DNA from 2 places in the Blautia sp. OF03-13 genome. Region 2 is predicted to be linked to the other one. Evidence: predicted binding sites of a transcription regulator. Region 2 holds the regulator's gene; the other holds the start of a gene.

Region 1 (7,654 bases), on a different contig from region 2:
TCATCATCCATGTAAATTCTGGAAGGTTTCTGGTTCGGGTTGCATCCGTATTTTAACGCTAATTCTTTCATGATTTTCTCCTTTCGCAAAACACTCGATTTCTTATTTATTTTTATTCACGATTCTTGTCTCATACTTGCCGGTTGCAATGTCGATATAGCGTGTGAAGAGGGACACCTTGTTGTCCTCGTTTAAGCTGCTCCAGAGCAGTTCGGTGAAAGCATCGATGTCATCCGGAATCTCGACCAGTTTTGGCTCACCTTCAAAGCTTGGCAGCGGATTGCCGTCGTGCATGTAGGTGTGGATGAAATGGCCTTCCCCTGCTACACAGTTATCATAGGAGAAGGTGTAGCGGTTGCACTGGGACGGATCGCCGTTGTTGCTCTTTAAGATCGACATCTGGTAGCCGTACGTTCCGTTCTCTACGTGCATCACACCGGAAATACGAGGAGTGTAGTTCGGTGCATCCGGCTCAAACTCTCTGCTTCGAAGGGATACCTCAAACGTTTTTCCCTGCCCCAGTCCTTCGTATACGGTATCGGTCTGGTCTCCGTTTGTTACGATCGTATCATTTCCCAGAACGCGTACCGGTGCGTAGATGATCAGGCTCGGATCTTCCAGCTTCGACGGATCAAACGCCTGTGTGCGGATTCCCTCACCCTCCTCAACAAAGACACGGTTGCGGCTGTTCTGGCTTCTGCCCATAATAAAGTATCCGGCAACGGCTTTTGTGCCGTCTTTGGATCTGCCGATCACAATTCCTCTTCCTGGATATGCATTTCCTTTTAATTCCTGTTCCAGTGATACTTTTTTCATCTTCTGTTCTCCTTTTCAAGGTGGCTGGAATGGGATTTTCTGTTTTTGGATAAAAAAACAGACCCACTCCCCCAAGCATTCTTCTGCCCAGACGGTCGGCCTCTTCTCACGCTATACTCCCTGTGGTCATTTCCACTTCCGTCAGTCGTATAACTGCCTTTACCTTAACATGGAAAATCCCGCCTGTCAAGGGACACGGCGGGATTTTTTTAAATGAAATTTTCAGAATGCACGAAGACAGCTCCGGTAAACGCCCCGGTGGATTCTGCAAATGTGTGGGTGAACGTCAACTTAGAACCCCTCTCTGTGACGCTCTTTTCGCAGTTCATAGCGGCGTTTTCCGCCCTCCCACTCGGCCTCCTGCTCCGGGGATTCCAGAATCAGGCCCGGGACGGGAAGTGCGCGGCCGTTCTCGTCGATGGCCACTATCACCACGTAGGCACGGTTGATCATTTTCCGAATGCCGGTCGCAAGCTCTTCCACGTACGTGTCGACGCGCACCTCCATTGAGGTGCGTCCGACATACGTCACTCTTCCGACCAGTACGACGGTGTCGTTCAGAAAAGCAGGATGCTTGAAGTTCAGATTGTCGATGCACGCGGTGGTGATTTCGTGGCCGCAGTGGCGGCGTCCCACCAGACCGGCAAGCTCATCGATCCACGCGACCAGCTGGCCGCCGAACAGACGGCCATAGCCGTTGATATGGCGGTGCATCAGAAGATACGACTGCTCTGTCTCAGAATCTTTTACGCGTTTCTTTGCCATTTCTTCCATTTTACCAATACGCTCCTTTTCACATCCTGTTTTTTGTATCTTTATACGTTCGCAAGCGCCTGATCAAGGTCTGCAATGATATCGTTCACATCCTCGATGCCGACCGACAGACGGATCAGATCCGGCAGAACACCGGCTTCGATGAGCTGCTGATCGTTCAGCTGGCGATGGGTATGGCTTGCCGGGTGCAGAACGCAGCTTCTTGCATCGGCAACGTGTGTCACAATTGCTACCATTTTCAGGCCGTTCGTGAAGCGCATCGCGCCGTCTCTTCCGCCCTTTGGTCCGAAGCAGAGAACGCCGCAGGTTCCGTTCGGCATGTATTTTTCTGCCAGCGCATGGTATTTGCTGTCTGCAAGGCCTGCGTACTCAACCCATGCTACCTTCGGGTGGTTTTTCAGGAACTCTGCCACTTTCTCGGCATTTCTGCAGTGACGCTCCACGCGCAGGTGCAGGGTCTCCAGACCGACATTCGTCAGGAATGCATTCTGCGGGGACTGGCACGCTCCCATATCACGCATCAGCTGTGCGGTTGCTTTTGTGATATACGCTTTTTTACCGAATTTCTGCGTATAAATCACGCCGTGGTACGATTCGTCCGGTGTAGTAAGGCCCGGGAATTTGTCTGCATGCGCATCCCAGTCGAAGTTTCCGGAATCGACAATCGCTCCGCCGAGCGCCATTGCATGGCCGTCCATGTATTTTGTGGTGGAATGGGTGACAATATCTACACCGAACTCGAACGGACGGCAGTTGATCGGGGTTGCAAAGGTGTTGTCGCAGATCATCGGAACGCCGTGCTCATGTGCAAGTTTAACAAACTTGTCAATGTCAAGTACAACACCTGCCGGGTTGGAAATCGTCTCGGCAAAGACAGCTTTGGTGTTCGGCTTGAATGCTTTTTCCAGCTCATCTGCCGGCGCATCCTGGTCCACGAGGGTAGTCTCGATGCCGAATCGTTTTAAGGTAACGGCGAGCAGGTTGGAGGTTCCTCCGTAAACCTTTGCCGCGCAGACAACGTGGTCGCCTGCCTCACAGATGTTGGTAACGGCAAGCATCGTTGCCGCCTGGCCGGAAGATGTGAGCATGGCTGCCACGCCGCCCTCCAGATCGCAGATTTTCTGTGCTACGACGTCGTTCGTCGGGTTCTGCAGACGGGAATAGAAATATCCCTCTTCCTCCAGATCGAACAGTTTTCCCATTTCCTCGCTGGTTGCATATTTGAATGTTGTGCTCTGGTAAATCGGAAGTACACGCGGCTCACCGTTTTTCGGCTGCCATCCTCCCTGTACACAAATTGTGTCCTGGCTGTATCCCATAATTTTTCTCCCTTCTGTAAGTGAAACCGGTCCACCGGGCCGATTTCTGCTGTGCTCAGCGCCATAATAATACCCCCACCCGGGATGCCCGGGCGAGGGTATCACTTTTTCCTATTATAACTCTGTTTGTTCTTTCCTGCAACTATATGCGCACAGATTTAGGAGAGATATTCATCCACATATTTCTGGATATTGGAAGCATTCACAATCTTCTGCGCCTGGCCGTCCTCCACAACGAGAAGAGTCGGTGCCTGCATGATGCCGTACTGTGCGGCAAGATCCGGGTGACGCTCTGCGTCGATCACCTCATACTGCTCCTCGGCGAGCATTTCTTTTGCCATTTTGCAGTTCGGGCAGGTGCTTGTCGTGAACAGGTACATGCCGTCTTCCTCGATTTTATCTGCTGCAGCGGCTTTCGGCTCTTCTTTTCCAGCGGCCTGCTCTGCCAGTTTCTCTGCTGCGCCGTACGATTTCATTTTCTGCTCCGGCGATTTGGAGTGGATGATATCATATACAGTTCTGTTCTTGTACTCCTGGCGTTTTCCGTCGTTCCAGTTCTTGACCGGACGATAATATCCCGTGATGCGGCTGTAAACCTCTGCCTCTTTTCCACAGATCGGACATGTAAAGTGCTCGCCGGCGAGATATCCGTCGTTCGCACAGACAGAATACGTCGGGGACAGCGTGTAGTACGGCAGTTTGTAGTTCTCTGCAATCTTCCGCACAAGGGAAGCTGCTGCTTTCCAGTCCGGCAGTTTTTCGCCAAGGAACGCATGGAATACAGTTCCCGAGGTGTACAGCGTCTGCAGATCATCCTGAATATCAAGCGCAGAGAAAATATCCTCGGTATAGTCCACCGGCAGATGGGAGCTGTTGGTATAGTACGGGGTATCTCCCTCATGGCCTGCGGTCTTGATATCCGGCCATTTTGCACGGTCATGTTTTGCCAGACGGTATGCGGTCGACTCCGCCGGAGTTGCCTCAAGGTTGTACAGATCGCCATACTCCTCCTGGTAATCAGAAAGACGCTCTCTCATATGGTTCAGAACTTCTTTCGTAAACTGCTGTGTCTTCGGATCCTCCAGACCCTTTCCGAGCCATGCGGCATTTAAGCCGGCCTCGTTCATACCGATCAGACCGATGGTTGAGAAGTGGTTCTCAAACGTTCCAAGGTACCGTTTCGTATATGGATACAGTCCCTCGTCCAGGAGGCGGGTAATGACCTCACGTTTCGTCTTTAACGAACGTGCGGCAATATCCATCATATGATCGAGACGGCGGTAGAACTCTTTCTCATCTTTGGACTGATATGCGATACGCGGCATATTGATGGTGACAACGCCGACCGATCCGGTGCTCTCGCCGGAACCGAAGAATCCGCCTGTTTTCTTTCGAAGCTCACGCAGATCCAGGCGGAGACGGCAGCACATGGAGCGCACGTCGCTTGGTTTCATATCGCTGTTGATGTAGTTGGAGAAGTACGGGGTACCGTATTTTGCAGTCATTTCGAACAGCAGACGGTTATTCTCCGTATCGGACCAGTCAAAATCGGATGTGATGGAGTAGGTCGGGATCGGGTACTGGAAGCCTCTTCCGTTGGCATCTCCCTCGATCATCGTCTCGATGAACGCTTTGTTGACCATATCCATCTCTTTTTTACAGTCTTTGTACTTGAAGTCCATCTCCTTACCGCCGACGATCGCCGGAAGCTCCGCGAGGTCATCCGGTACGGTCCAGTCGAGTGTGATGTTGGAGAACGGTGCCTGGCTTCCCCAGCGGCTCGGTGTGTTGACACCGTAGATAAACGCCTCGATGCACTTCTTCACTTCGCCGTAGCTTAAGTTGTCCACTTTGACGAACGGCGCCAGATACGTATCAAATGAAGAAAATGCCTGCGCACCTGCCCACTCGTTCTGCATAATGCCGAGGAAGTTGACCATCTGGTTGCACAGAACCGAAAGATGTCTTGCCGGAGAAGAAGTAATCTTTCCGTTGATGCCGCCAAGTCCTTCTTTGATGAGCTGTTTTAACGACCATCCTGCACAGTAGCCGGTCAGCATCGACAGGTCGTGGATGTGAATATCCGCGTTGCGGTGTGCCTCGGCGATCTCGTCATCATAAATCTCTGATAACCAGTAGTTGGCTGTGATCGCGCCGGAATTGCTTAAGATCAGACCGCCGACAGAATACGTTACAGTCGAGTTCTCTTTGACACGCCAGTCCTCTACTTTTACGTAGCTGTCCACGATCTCTTTGTAGTCTACGATCGTCGATTTCATGTTGCGGATTTTTTCCCTCTGCTTGCGGTACAGAATGTAAGCTTTTGCCACTTCTGCGTAGCCGCACTGGATCAGCACGTTCTCCACGCTGTCCTGAATTGCCTCCACTGAAATTTTTCCGTCTTTGATCTTGGACTGAAAGTCCGCTGTTACGCGCAGTGCCAGCATCTGAAGCATGTCATCGCTGAACTGCATATCTTTTGCGCCGAATGCTTTTCCAATCGCATCGGTAATCTTTTTCATCTGGAACTCTGCAATCGTTCCGTCTCTCTTTTCTACCTGAAACATGGAATCCCTCCTGTTAATTCAACCGTTTCTGCAAGGCCTTTTTAAGGTTCCACTCTTTGCAGTGTCTGAACCATATGATAGCAGAGCATGTTTCTCCCGTCAATAGTAAAAAGTACCATATCTAGTGTGAAATTTTCTAACATCACTAGATATGGTACTTTTACTTATGTTCTGTCCCTTCCATTTTTCGGCGCTGTACGGCGCTTAAAGGGATGTACTGCCGTTTTTAAGCCCGCTTGCCATACCTCTATACCCTCGGATAGATATCCTTCGGTACATAGGCTTTTACGCGGATGCCTTCCGGCAGATATTCTTCTTCGAGCAGAATTCCGTATCCGCGGATCAGTGAAATCGTTCCCGCCTTATCGTACGGATAGAGGCGCTCGATATAGATTTTTCCCTCCATCATCCACGAGGAGAGTAAATTTTTGAGGTCTTCGAGTCCCTGTCCTGTTTTGGCAGAGACCGCAAGGCTCGCGTCTGCCCGGAAATCTTTTACAACCATCGGGGCGAGAAGCTTATCCTGCTTGTTCAGCAGGGTGACGATCTTTTTGTCCTCAACTTTCAGTTCCCGCAGCGTATCGTACACGACCTGCATCTGCAGCTCCATCTGCGGATTTGACGTATCCACAACGTGGAGAATATAGTCGGCATACCGTGCTTCCTCCAGCGTACTGCGGAATGCATCGATCAGATGATGTGGCAGCTTATTGATAAATCCAACCGTATCGGTCAGCAGGATTTCCTGTCCATCCGGAAGGGTCAGTGACCGCGTCGTCGTATCCAGCGTGGAAAACAGCATTGCATCTGCCAGAATTTCCGATCCTGTCAGTGCATTTAAAAGACTGCTCTTTCCCGCTGACGTATAGCCTACGAGCGCCGCTACCGGGATTTTGGAACGTTTTCTGCCTTCACGAAGGAGCTCTCTGTGCTGGCGTACTTCCTCAAGCTCACGTTTTAACTGCGTAATACGCGTGCGGATCAGGCGCCGGTCGGTTTCCAGCTTTTTCTCTCCCGGTCCTCTCGTACCGATTCCGCCGCCGAGACGGGAAAGCGATGTGCCAAGGCCGGAAAGTCGGGACGCACGGTACTTTAACTGGGCCAGCTCAACCTGGATTTTACCCTCGCTGCTCACGGCGCGCGCCGCAAAGATATCCAGGATCAAAAGCGTACGGTCCATGATCTTGCATTCCAGTGCTTCCTCCAGCCCTTTTAACTGGATCGAGGAGAGCTCATCGTCGCAGATGATGCCCGTCGCATCGCAGGCGCGCACCAGAATTTTCAATTCCTCTAATTTTCCTTTTCCGATGTACGTTCCCGGATGAATGGCCTCTCGCACCTGCACCAGGCGGCCCTCCACCTTCGCACCGGCGGTGCTGGCCAGTTCCGCCAGCTCGTCGAGCGATTCTTCTGCGTTTGCGCCGCCGTTTTCCTGTACGCCGACCAGAATCACGCGCTCCTGTTCTTCTCTTAAATCAAACAATCCAACTTCCTCCGTCTGTTATCGGTTCTGGAGAAACGTATTTTCCCGCTGCGCCGCGGTGTTTTCCGGGTATGCTGCCAGAAAATCCGCCATCAGCGACTTCGCGGTATCAAAATCCGCCCGTTTTTCATAGGATACAATCTGGTTGAACAGCAGATTTTCCCGGTCGGAATCCTCTGCCGTTTTGAGTCCTTCCTCGATATACGAGAGTGCACTGTCCGTGTCGTTTTCCGCAAGTGCGCAGAGCGCCAGCCCGTTGTTTGCTGCCGCCGCAAAGCCATCTGTCGAAAGATACGAAGAAAACAGTGCTTTCGCCTCGTCGTTCTGACCATTGGAAAGGTAAACCTCGCCGAGCATTTCCATCGCCGCGCTGCTGCCGTCCTTCATTGCCTTCGAGAACGCTTTGACCGCCTCGTCCTGCTCCTCCAGATAGTAGTATGCGCAGCCGATGTTATAATAATCCTCGGTCGTTTTCGGCTCAATCTTCACTGCCGCTTCGAGGTAACGGTCTCCGTCCGCCTTCATGCTGCTCTCCTGATACAGCTCGTAAATGTCAAGGCAGAGCTGATAGCTCTCCTTCGTCTCCACTGCCGCATCAAAATCCACCTTCGCCTGCTCGTAATTCTTCTGCAGGAAGTACGCGCGTCCCCTAAGGAACAGCGCATCGGCATCGGCCTTTTCTTCCTGAATATTGG
Region 2 (7,654 bases):
CAGTTGGTAAAAAAGGCAGCTTTCTCCGGTCTTCTCGCCTCCGCTTCCACTTTCCGGTACTGCTCCAGTACCTTTTCTGCAATCTGAGAAAGCGGCACGCCCTGCAGACAGCATTCATACAGAAGCTCCACGTAGATCGTCGGTGCAATCCAGTCCTTCTTTCTGCTGATGACAAACGCCTCTTTTTCGATACCGTTCAGCTTCTGCACCGATTCTACCTTCACCTCAAAATCATCGCCGGCTTTTCTTTTCAGCAGCGCGGCAAGCTGCTCTTTGAACATCTGATAGTCCATTTTTTCCCACCTTTCCTGTTTGATTGCTTTTTGTATTTTTGCTTTACGGAACAAAAAAGCTCCGGAAAACACAACTTAAAAACCTCTGTACAGATCTGTATATGCCAGAGATTCGTTGGTTCGCGGAACTTCGAACGATGAGAAAAACGGGCCCGGGCTGCTTCCGACAGCCTTTATCAGCCATTTTTCAGACGAATATTCTATTTATTTAGAAAACCGTGTCCGCCACAAAGAAAGTTGTGACGGACAACGGCGGGAACAGTCTTACTTATACACGGGACAGATATTCACCTGTTCTGGTATCAATTTTGATTTTGTCTCCCTGGTTTACGAACAGCGGAACGCTTACGGTAGCACCAGTCTCAACGGTAGCCGGTTTGGAAGCACCCTGTGCGGTATCTCCCTTGAAACCTGGCTCAGTCTCGGTGATCTCAAGTTCTACAAACAGAGGCGGTTCGATTGCGAATACATTTCCGTTGTAGGAACATACTTTAACCATTTCGTTTTCTTTTACAAATTTCAGAGCATCTCCGATGGTCTCTTCGTTCAGAGCGATCTGCTCATAGTTTTCTACGTTCATGAAGTAGAATAAATCACCATCGCTGTACAGATACTGCATGTCTACACGCTCGATACGAGCCTGCGGGAATTTCTCAGTCGGACGGAAGGTACGCTCTACCACACCACCGTTGATGACATTTTTTAATTTTGTTCTTACGAATGCAGCTCCTTTACCAGGTTTTACATGCTGAAATTCAAGAATCTGAACGACCTGACCATCGATCTCGAGGGTAACGCCGTTTCTAAAATCTCCTGCTGAAATCATTCTGATTTTTCCTCCTTAACATAGTACGATGCGCCAAATGCGCACCATAGGCTTATCTTATAATATAATATTTTTCCCGATTTTTCAACTGTTTTTTTTCGTAATCCTGCCGCGGGCCAGATCACGCTCATAAAAGAACAGTACAATGTGCTCCAGATACCGTTTCAGAACGATCTGAATTTCCTCTTTCGGATTGATCGGCTCGGTCAGAATATTGTAAAGTCCGGTCCGTTTTGCACCGTACACATCGGTGAAAAGCTGATCCCCGACAAAGACCGCCTGCTCCTCTTTGATCCCCATTCTCCGGCATGCTCCTGGTAGTTTTTCACCGAAGGCTTGTGCGCATTTTCGATATAGATAGAACCGACCGCATCGGCAAACGGAGCCACACGCGGTTTCTGATTGTTGGAAAGCAGACAGGTGGAAAAACCAGTCTCCCGAAGAGACGCAAAGAACGCAGCCGCCTCCTTCGTTGCCGGCGCACCGTGCGGAACAAGCGTATTATCGATATCAAAAATCACGCCCCGGTATCCTTTCCGGTACAGATCCGCGTAATCGATCGTATAGGCACTTTTTTCTCTCCGGTCCGGGTAAAACATCCGCATCAGTATAGTTCCCCGGTTCTTCTGGTTTTTTCCACTCATCTTCTTTCTCCAATCCTCTTTTCGTTTATACAGTAACTTTATTCTTCTTTCAGAAACTCCTGCAGAGCCTCAAAATTTGCTTTCATCTGGTCATAGCCGTGCTGGTAAAATTCCCGCAGCTTCTCCTCGTCCTTTTCGAGACGCGATACCGCCGGTATCTCCGGGCGGATCACAAAGACGGAGCCTTCTTCTTCCCATTTTTCGATGCATTCGAGCACCTGGTTATAATGTTTCGCGCGGTTTACAAGCGCACGCACGAGATTCGGGTATTTGCGGAATGCCGCCACATACAGCTCCCAGCCTCTCGTTCCCTCTTTTTTTCGGTAACCGAAATTCCGTGTCAGAATAATGACATTTTTTCGGTGTCCCGTCTTTAAGGAACGGATAATCGGGATCGAATCGGCAACACCGCCGTCGACGTACTCGTTTCCGTCGATCTCCACCATCGGGCAGGCGATCGGCATGCTCGATGATGCACGGCCAATTGCAAGCAGACGTTCTTTATTTTCGCGGTCATCCAGATATTCCGCGCGTCCCGTCTCACAGTTTGTCACAACCAGCTCACACGTCTGCGGCGATGCAAAATACGTATCAAAATCAAATGGAAAAATCTCATACGGATACCGTTCGAACACCATATCCATGTCGAGCAGTGCTTTTTTCTCAACGATTGTCTTGATATTCTTATTGACGTAGCGGTTTTTCTCATCCGTGACAATCATACAGTCCCTCGTTCTGCCAATCTGGCGCGATACATAGTCCAGCGCATTGCAGGCTCCGGCGGAAACGCCAATCACATGAGGGATATAATACTCCTGCTCCATCAGAAAGTCCAGCGCTCCTGCTGTAAAGACGCCGCGATTGGCCCCTCCTTCCAGTATGACTGCTCCGGATTTTGTTATGCTGTAATTTTTTGTCTCATTCATTCTCCTGCACTCTCCTATTTTTCACAATGACACATTACTTCCTGCACAGAGCAATGCCGGAGCAGATCGGAAAATCCCGACACGCTCCGGCCCTTCTGCCTGTTTTATCTGTTTTCCAGCGGAACATAGTCCACTTCATCTTTGACACTCTTGTACGCCGGGCGGATGATCTTGTCGGTGTTGATCAGTTCCTCCATCCGGTGTGCACTCCAGCCGACGATACGCGCGCAGGCGAACATCGGGGTGTAGAGCTCCAGCGGAAGATCCAGCATGCTGTAAACGAAGCCGCTGTAGAAGTCGACGTTTGCGGATACACCTTTGTAAATATGGCGCTCCTCGCCGATGATCTTCGGAGCCAGTTCCTCGACCATAGCGTACAGCCGGTAATCTTTCTCTCTGTGTTTTTCTTTTGCCAGCTGCTCAACGAAGCTCTTAAAGATGCGCGCACGCGGGTCGGAAATGGAGTAAACCGCATGGCCCATACCGTAAATCAGACCTTTCTGGTCGAACGCCTCTTTGTGCAGCAGCTTTCTTAAGTAATTCGATACTTCTTCCTCATCCGTCCAGTCTTTGACGTGTGACTTCATATCGTCGAACATCCGCACAACCTTGATGTTTGCACCGCCGTGCTTCGGTCCCTTTAAGGAGCCGAGCGCCGCTGCAATTGCGGAGTACGTATCGGTTCCGGAAGAAGAAACAACATGTGTTGTAAAGGTCGAGTTGTTACCGCCGCCGTGCTCCATGTGGAGAACGAGGGCAAGATCGAGGATCTTCGCCTCCAGCGGAGTGTACTTCTGATCCGGTCGGAGCATCAGAAGAATATTTTCTGCAGTCGAAAGCTTCTTCGACGGGTTGTGGATATATAAACTTTTTCCCTTGATATAATGGTTGTACGCCTGATAGCCATAGACGGACAGCATCGGGAAAACAGAAATCAGGTTAATGCACTGGCGAAGCACATTCGGAAGGGAGGTATCATCTGCGTGGTTGTCGTACGCGTACAGGGTCAGAACGCTTCGGGACAGAGTGTTCATCATGTCCTTGGTCGGCGCTTTCATAACAACGTCACGCACAAAGTTCTTCGGCAGGGACTGCTGCTGTTTTAAGATTGTCTTAAAATGATTGAGCTGCTCTTCATTCGGCAGATTTCCAAATAAGAGCAGATACGCAACTTCTTCGAATCCCATACGGTTTTCACTTAAAAAGCCCTGGGTCAGTTTTTCCACGTTGATGCCGCGGTAGTACAGACGTCCGTCACACGGCGTTTTGACGCCGTCAATGATATCCGAAGACACAACGTTTGAAATCTGTGTCAGTCCCGCAAGGACGCCAACGCCGTTGATATCGCGCAGTCCGCGTTTTACATCGTATTGCCCATACAGCGAAACATCCATTTTGGAGTTATCCAGACAGATGTTTGTCAGTTCCTCTATTTCCGGTGTTACTTTCATGCTAAAAGCCATATGCATTCCCCTTTCTCTTCTCTCTTTTTACTTACTTTCACTCATTATAGCATTAAACCAGGGGATTCGTATACTGAAATTTTTATAAACATTCGGAAAATTTTCGTAAGATTTTGTCTCACAAAAGGTATCAGGCTTCTGTTTTACATGCATCGAAGGCTTGATCCAGTGCGTCCAGGAAGTCTCCCATCACGTAATACAGCGTCTCAAACCGCAGATAATCGAGGACGTTTTCATCCCACATAAACTTCAGCACCGGCGGGAATTCCTCATCGGACTCCCAGAACTGGAAGACGAGCGGCAGAAACGGAAAGACATGAAAAACAAAAGCAGCGTCTCCCGGGGAATATGGTTTTCCGCTAAGGGAAACGCATGCTTTTTTCAGCTGTTCCACATGCCCGTCATACCGTGCGGCGCGGCTGTCGTGAACGCCGGACGCAATCGTGCGGCCTTTGATCGTTCCCTTTAAGGAATTGGTGCGCGCATACGTGCCGGCGAGCACAATCTCCTTCTTTCCGCAGCAGAGCAGGTCGAAAATCGTCAGTGTCTCATTGAAACTGCCCTGGTGCACATGAAGAAAATGGTCTTTTGAGCCCTCTACAACGCCGGTATGGCGGTTCACTCTCCACTCCTCAAAAAGGTACGGCACATAGAAATAATCGTCATCAAAGGCAAAGCCATACTTCCCTTCGATCTCCTTCTGATCGTACGTCAGAAAGCGCTCCTGCATCTGATCGCGCATTTTAATATAGTTCGACACTTCCATTTTTTTGCCTCCCGCTATTTGTCGAGCATCTTTTTCAGCTCGTCCATGAACGTGTTGACATCCTTGAACTCGCGGTAAATCGACGCAAAACGGACGTACGCCACCTGATCCAGGTCTTTTAAGTAATGCATGACCTTCTCTCCGATCACAGAGCTTGGAATCTCGCGTTCCTCGCCGTTGAAAAGCTCCGTCTCCACCTTGTTGACCATCTCGTTGATCTTCTCGGCGGACACCGGCCGTTTGTGGCAGGCGCGCAGGATGCCGGTCTCGATTTTCGAGCGGTCATACTGCTCGCGGTTCATATCTTTTTTGATGACGATCAAAGGGATCGTCTCCACTTTTTCGTATGTCGTAAAGCGTCTGCCGCAGACATCGCACATCCGGCGGCGGCGGATCGCATTGCTGTCTTCAATCGGGCGTGAATCCACAACCCGGGTATTATCCTGATTACAAAATGGACATCTCATATCTTTCGTCCTCGTTTCTAAATAAGTATTTCGGAAAGTTTTCTACTTTTACAGTATACGCATTTTTCCGTGAAATTCAAGTCAACTGCAGCAACATTTTCGCATATGTTTTTCCATAGGAATCTGTAAAAAGGAGCACCGCATGCGCGTTGTAGATCTCCGCCAGAAAGAAGTTATCAATATCTGTACCTGCAAAACGCTCGGCTGTCCGATTGATGTGGAATTCAATCCAAAAACGGGACATCTTACCGGACTCGTTCTTCCGGGTCCTGTGAAATTCTGCGGCTTTTTCTGCCACGGCGAGGATTTTGTGATCCCATGGGACCGCATCTGCCAGATCGGCAACGATATCATTCTTGTCGAAATTCCGGAAAAAGAGAAAAAGCAGCCCTGATCAACGGATATGAAAACCGAATTCCGATTCCAGCGGAATCTTCGTCCATTTTGCATCCGTGATTTCGATGTAGCTGGAGGTGCGGATCCTTTTGATCATCTCCGTGATCGTCTCCTCATCACCCTGCACCTCCATCTCCACCGTCTCATCCCAGCAGTTTCTCACCCAGCCGGTCAGTCCGAGCTGGTAGGCAGCATAATACGCCCGGTAACGGAACCCCACGCCCTGCACCTGGCCGTAGAAAATCACATGGTACCGGATTTCTTCTTTTTCGTCTCTTCTGTCTCGTTTCTCTGTCTCGTTCATATTTCTCTGCCTCCCAACAGTCATTGCCTAAAATTCGTCTGCCGTCGCACAGTACAGCGGAAGCGGGAACCAGTCGGATGGAATGTTCTTCCAGATTTCAGATGGAACCTTGCTTCCCTTACTTGCCAGCGGTGAAAGAAGCAGTTCCTGCGCCTGCTCCCGGTTGAGTACATCTGCCCCCGGATGGGCTTCCCGTGTCACGGTCACAGTTCCATCTTTTACCGTCACGGTCAGCGGCTGTCCCTCCAGTACGGCGAACCACGTTCCATCACTGATGCCCATCGTCTCTGCTTTCATGGTCAGCATTGCCTCGATGACGTCTGCAAATTGGAAAATACGGTACATCGCGGAACCGCAGCGCTCTTTTGTGAAGCTTTCGCAGACTTCCGATAACGCTGCTGCTTTTCCGGTCTCATACACCGGAATGGAAATGAAAAGAGAGTCAAGCGCATTTTCTTTTAAATAAGCGGCAAGTGCAGGAACGAAATCCTGTTCCTCCAGCACTTCTGCTTCCACAACCTGGTTTCCGCCGCAAAGTGCCAGATATCCGATCCGCTCACCGTTTTTCCAGATTGCAATTGCCTGCTCGCCGAACGTTTTCAGGCAGGCTTTCACATCCTCTCTTACCACGTAAAGCGGTTTTTCCTCATTCAGCTTCTTTGCAAAGGCTGCCGCCTCTTCGTCCGCTTCGCCGTTTTCCGGAAACAGCGGCGCAAAGGTGTAAGCGGAGAGTTCCCCGTTTTTCCAGGTATGGCGCACATTTGCCACATCCAGGTAAAACGTGTATTTTTCACTTCCCGGCGTAAAGCCAAAGTAGGCATACCGCTGTCTCTGACCGTCCAGTGCCAGAAGATCACACGTTCCTTCCAGATCCGTAATCCAGTCGCCAAGAAGACGCTTCATGTGGCCTTCGCCCCTTGCCTTTGGATGCACGGAAACGCTTCCTACATATCCTGCGCGGAGCAGCTTACCCCCTGCTGCCATTTGCTGCGGAAGCACCGCAATCTCGGCCCGGAGTCTGCCGTTTTCCGCAACAGCGACGCGGTGGATCCGTGCCATTTCCGGTCCTGCCTGATAAACCCTTGGGATTAACTGCTCAAAGTCGTGCGGACGGTGTGCCATGCTGAACACGTAGTTTGCAAGTTCGATGCAGTCCTCCCACTCTTCCGGCTTTGCAAGTCTGTACTCTGTCATAATGTAAAAACCTCCTGATCCTAAAAACCCTTTTGTTTTTGCTCTTCTTTTTCTCTATCCTAACGGATTTTTGTCCTTTTGTCACGAAAATTCCGAACAAATTGCAATATTTTTGCTATATCTGGTAAAAAAAGGAAACGCGCCCGGAAATTTTCATTCCAGGCGCGTTTCCCTTTTCTCAATGTTTCCTGTTTTACTGGATTCCTTTTACGGTGTAATCCTGTGCCTCTACGGCTGTTTTCAGCACATTGTCTGATACCGGAGCTGTCAGTGTTACAACGGCTGTTCCTTTTTCATGGCTTACTTCTGCGGATGCAACACCCTCGATTGCCTCAAGTGTTTTCTTCACTCTTGCCTCGCAGTGGCCGCACATCA

What was found. Region 2 encodes NrdR, which represses ribonucleotide reductase genes. Its sites were predicted from a motif close to CACAANATNTTGTG; they were not measured.
Region 1: the regulator NrdR is predicted to act here: its motif matches at 5,590-5,603, upstream of DXA55_RS04885 (ribonucleoside triphosphate reductase).

The regions. Positions count from the first base shown of each region.
Region 1 covers NZ_QTVR01000005.1:25,067-32,720, forward strand. Annotated here, with positions in the region: gene DXA55_RS04865 (phosphoribosylaminoimidazolecarboxamide formyltransferase) at 1-71, opposite strand, end outside; gene DXA55_RS04870 (IMP cyclohydrolase) at 103-816, opposite strand; ZMP/ZTP riboswitch at 895-975, opposite strand; gene DXA55_RS04875 (acyl-CoA thioesterase) at 1,108-1,590, opposite strand; gene DXA55_RS04880 (O-acetylhomoserine aminocarboxypropyltransferase/cysteine synthase family protein) at 1,632-2,909, opposite strand; gene DXA55_RS04885 (ribonucleoside triphosphate reductase) at 3,068-5,476, opposite strand; gene hflX (GTPase HflX) at 5,724-6,959, opposite strand; gene DXA55_RS04895 (tetratricopeptide repeat protein) at 6,978-7,654, opposite strand, start outside.
Region 2 covers NZ_QTVR01000011.1:42,234-49,887, reverse strand. Annotated here, with positions in the region: gene DXA55_RS10170 (DUF5688 family protein) at 1-293, opposite strand, end outside; gene efp (elongation factor P) at 562-1,119, opposite strand; partial or broken gene DXA55_RS10160 (YqeG family HAD IIIA-type phosphatase) at 1,204-1,727, opposite strand; gene DXA55_RS10155 (patatin-like phospholipase family protein) at 1,802-2,689, opposite strand; gene DXA55_RS10150 (citrate/2-methylcitrate synthase) at 2,794-4,152, opposite strand; gene DXA55_RS10145 (DUF3786 domain-containing protein) at 4,283-4,918, opposite strand; gene nrdR (transcriptional regulator NrdR) at 4,933-5,385, opposite strand; gene DXA55_RS10135 (YlmC/YmxH family sporulation protein) at 5,528-5,779, shown strand; gene DXA55_RS10130 (acylphosphatase) at 5,780-6,085, opposite strand; gene DXA55_RS10125 (GNAT family N-acetyltransferase) at 6,113-7,279, opposite strand; partial or broken gene DXA55_RS10120 (heavy metal translocating P-type ATPase) at 7,473-7,654, opposite strand, start outside.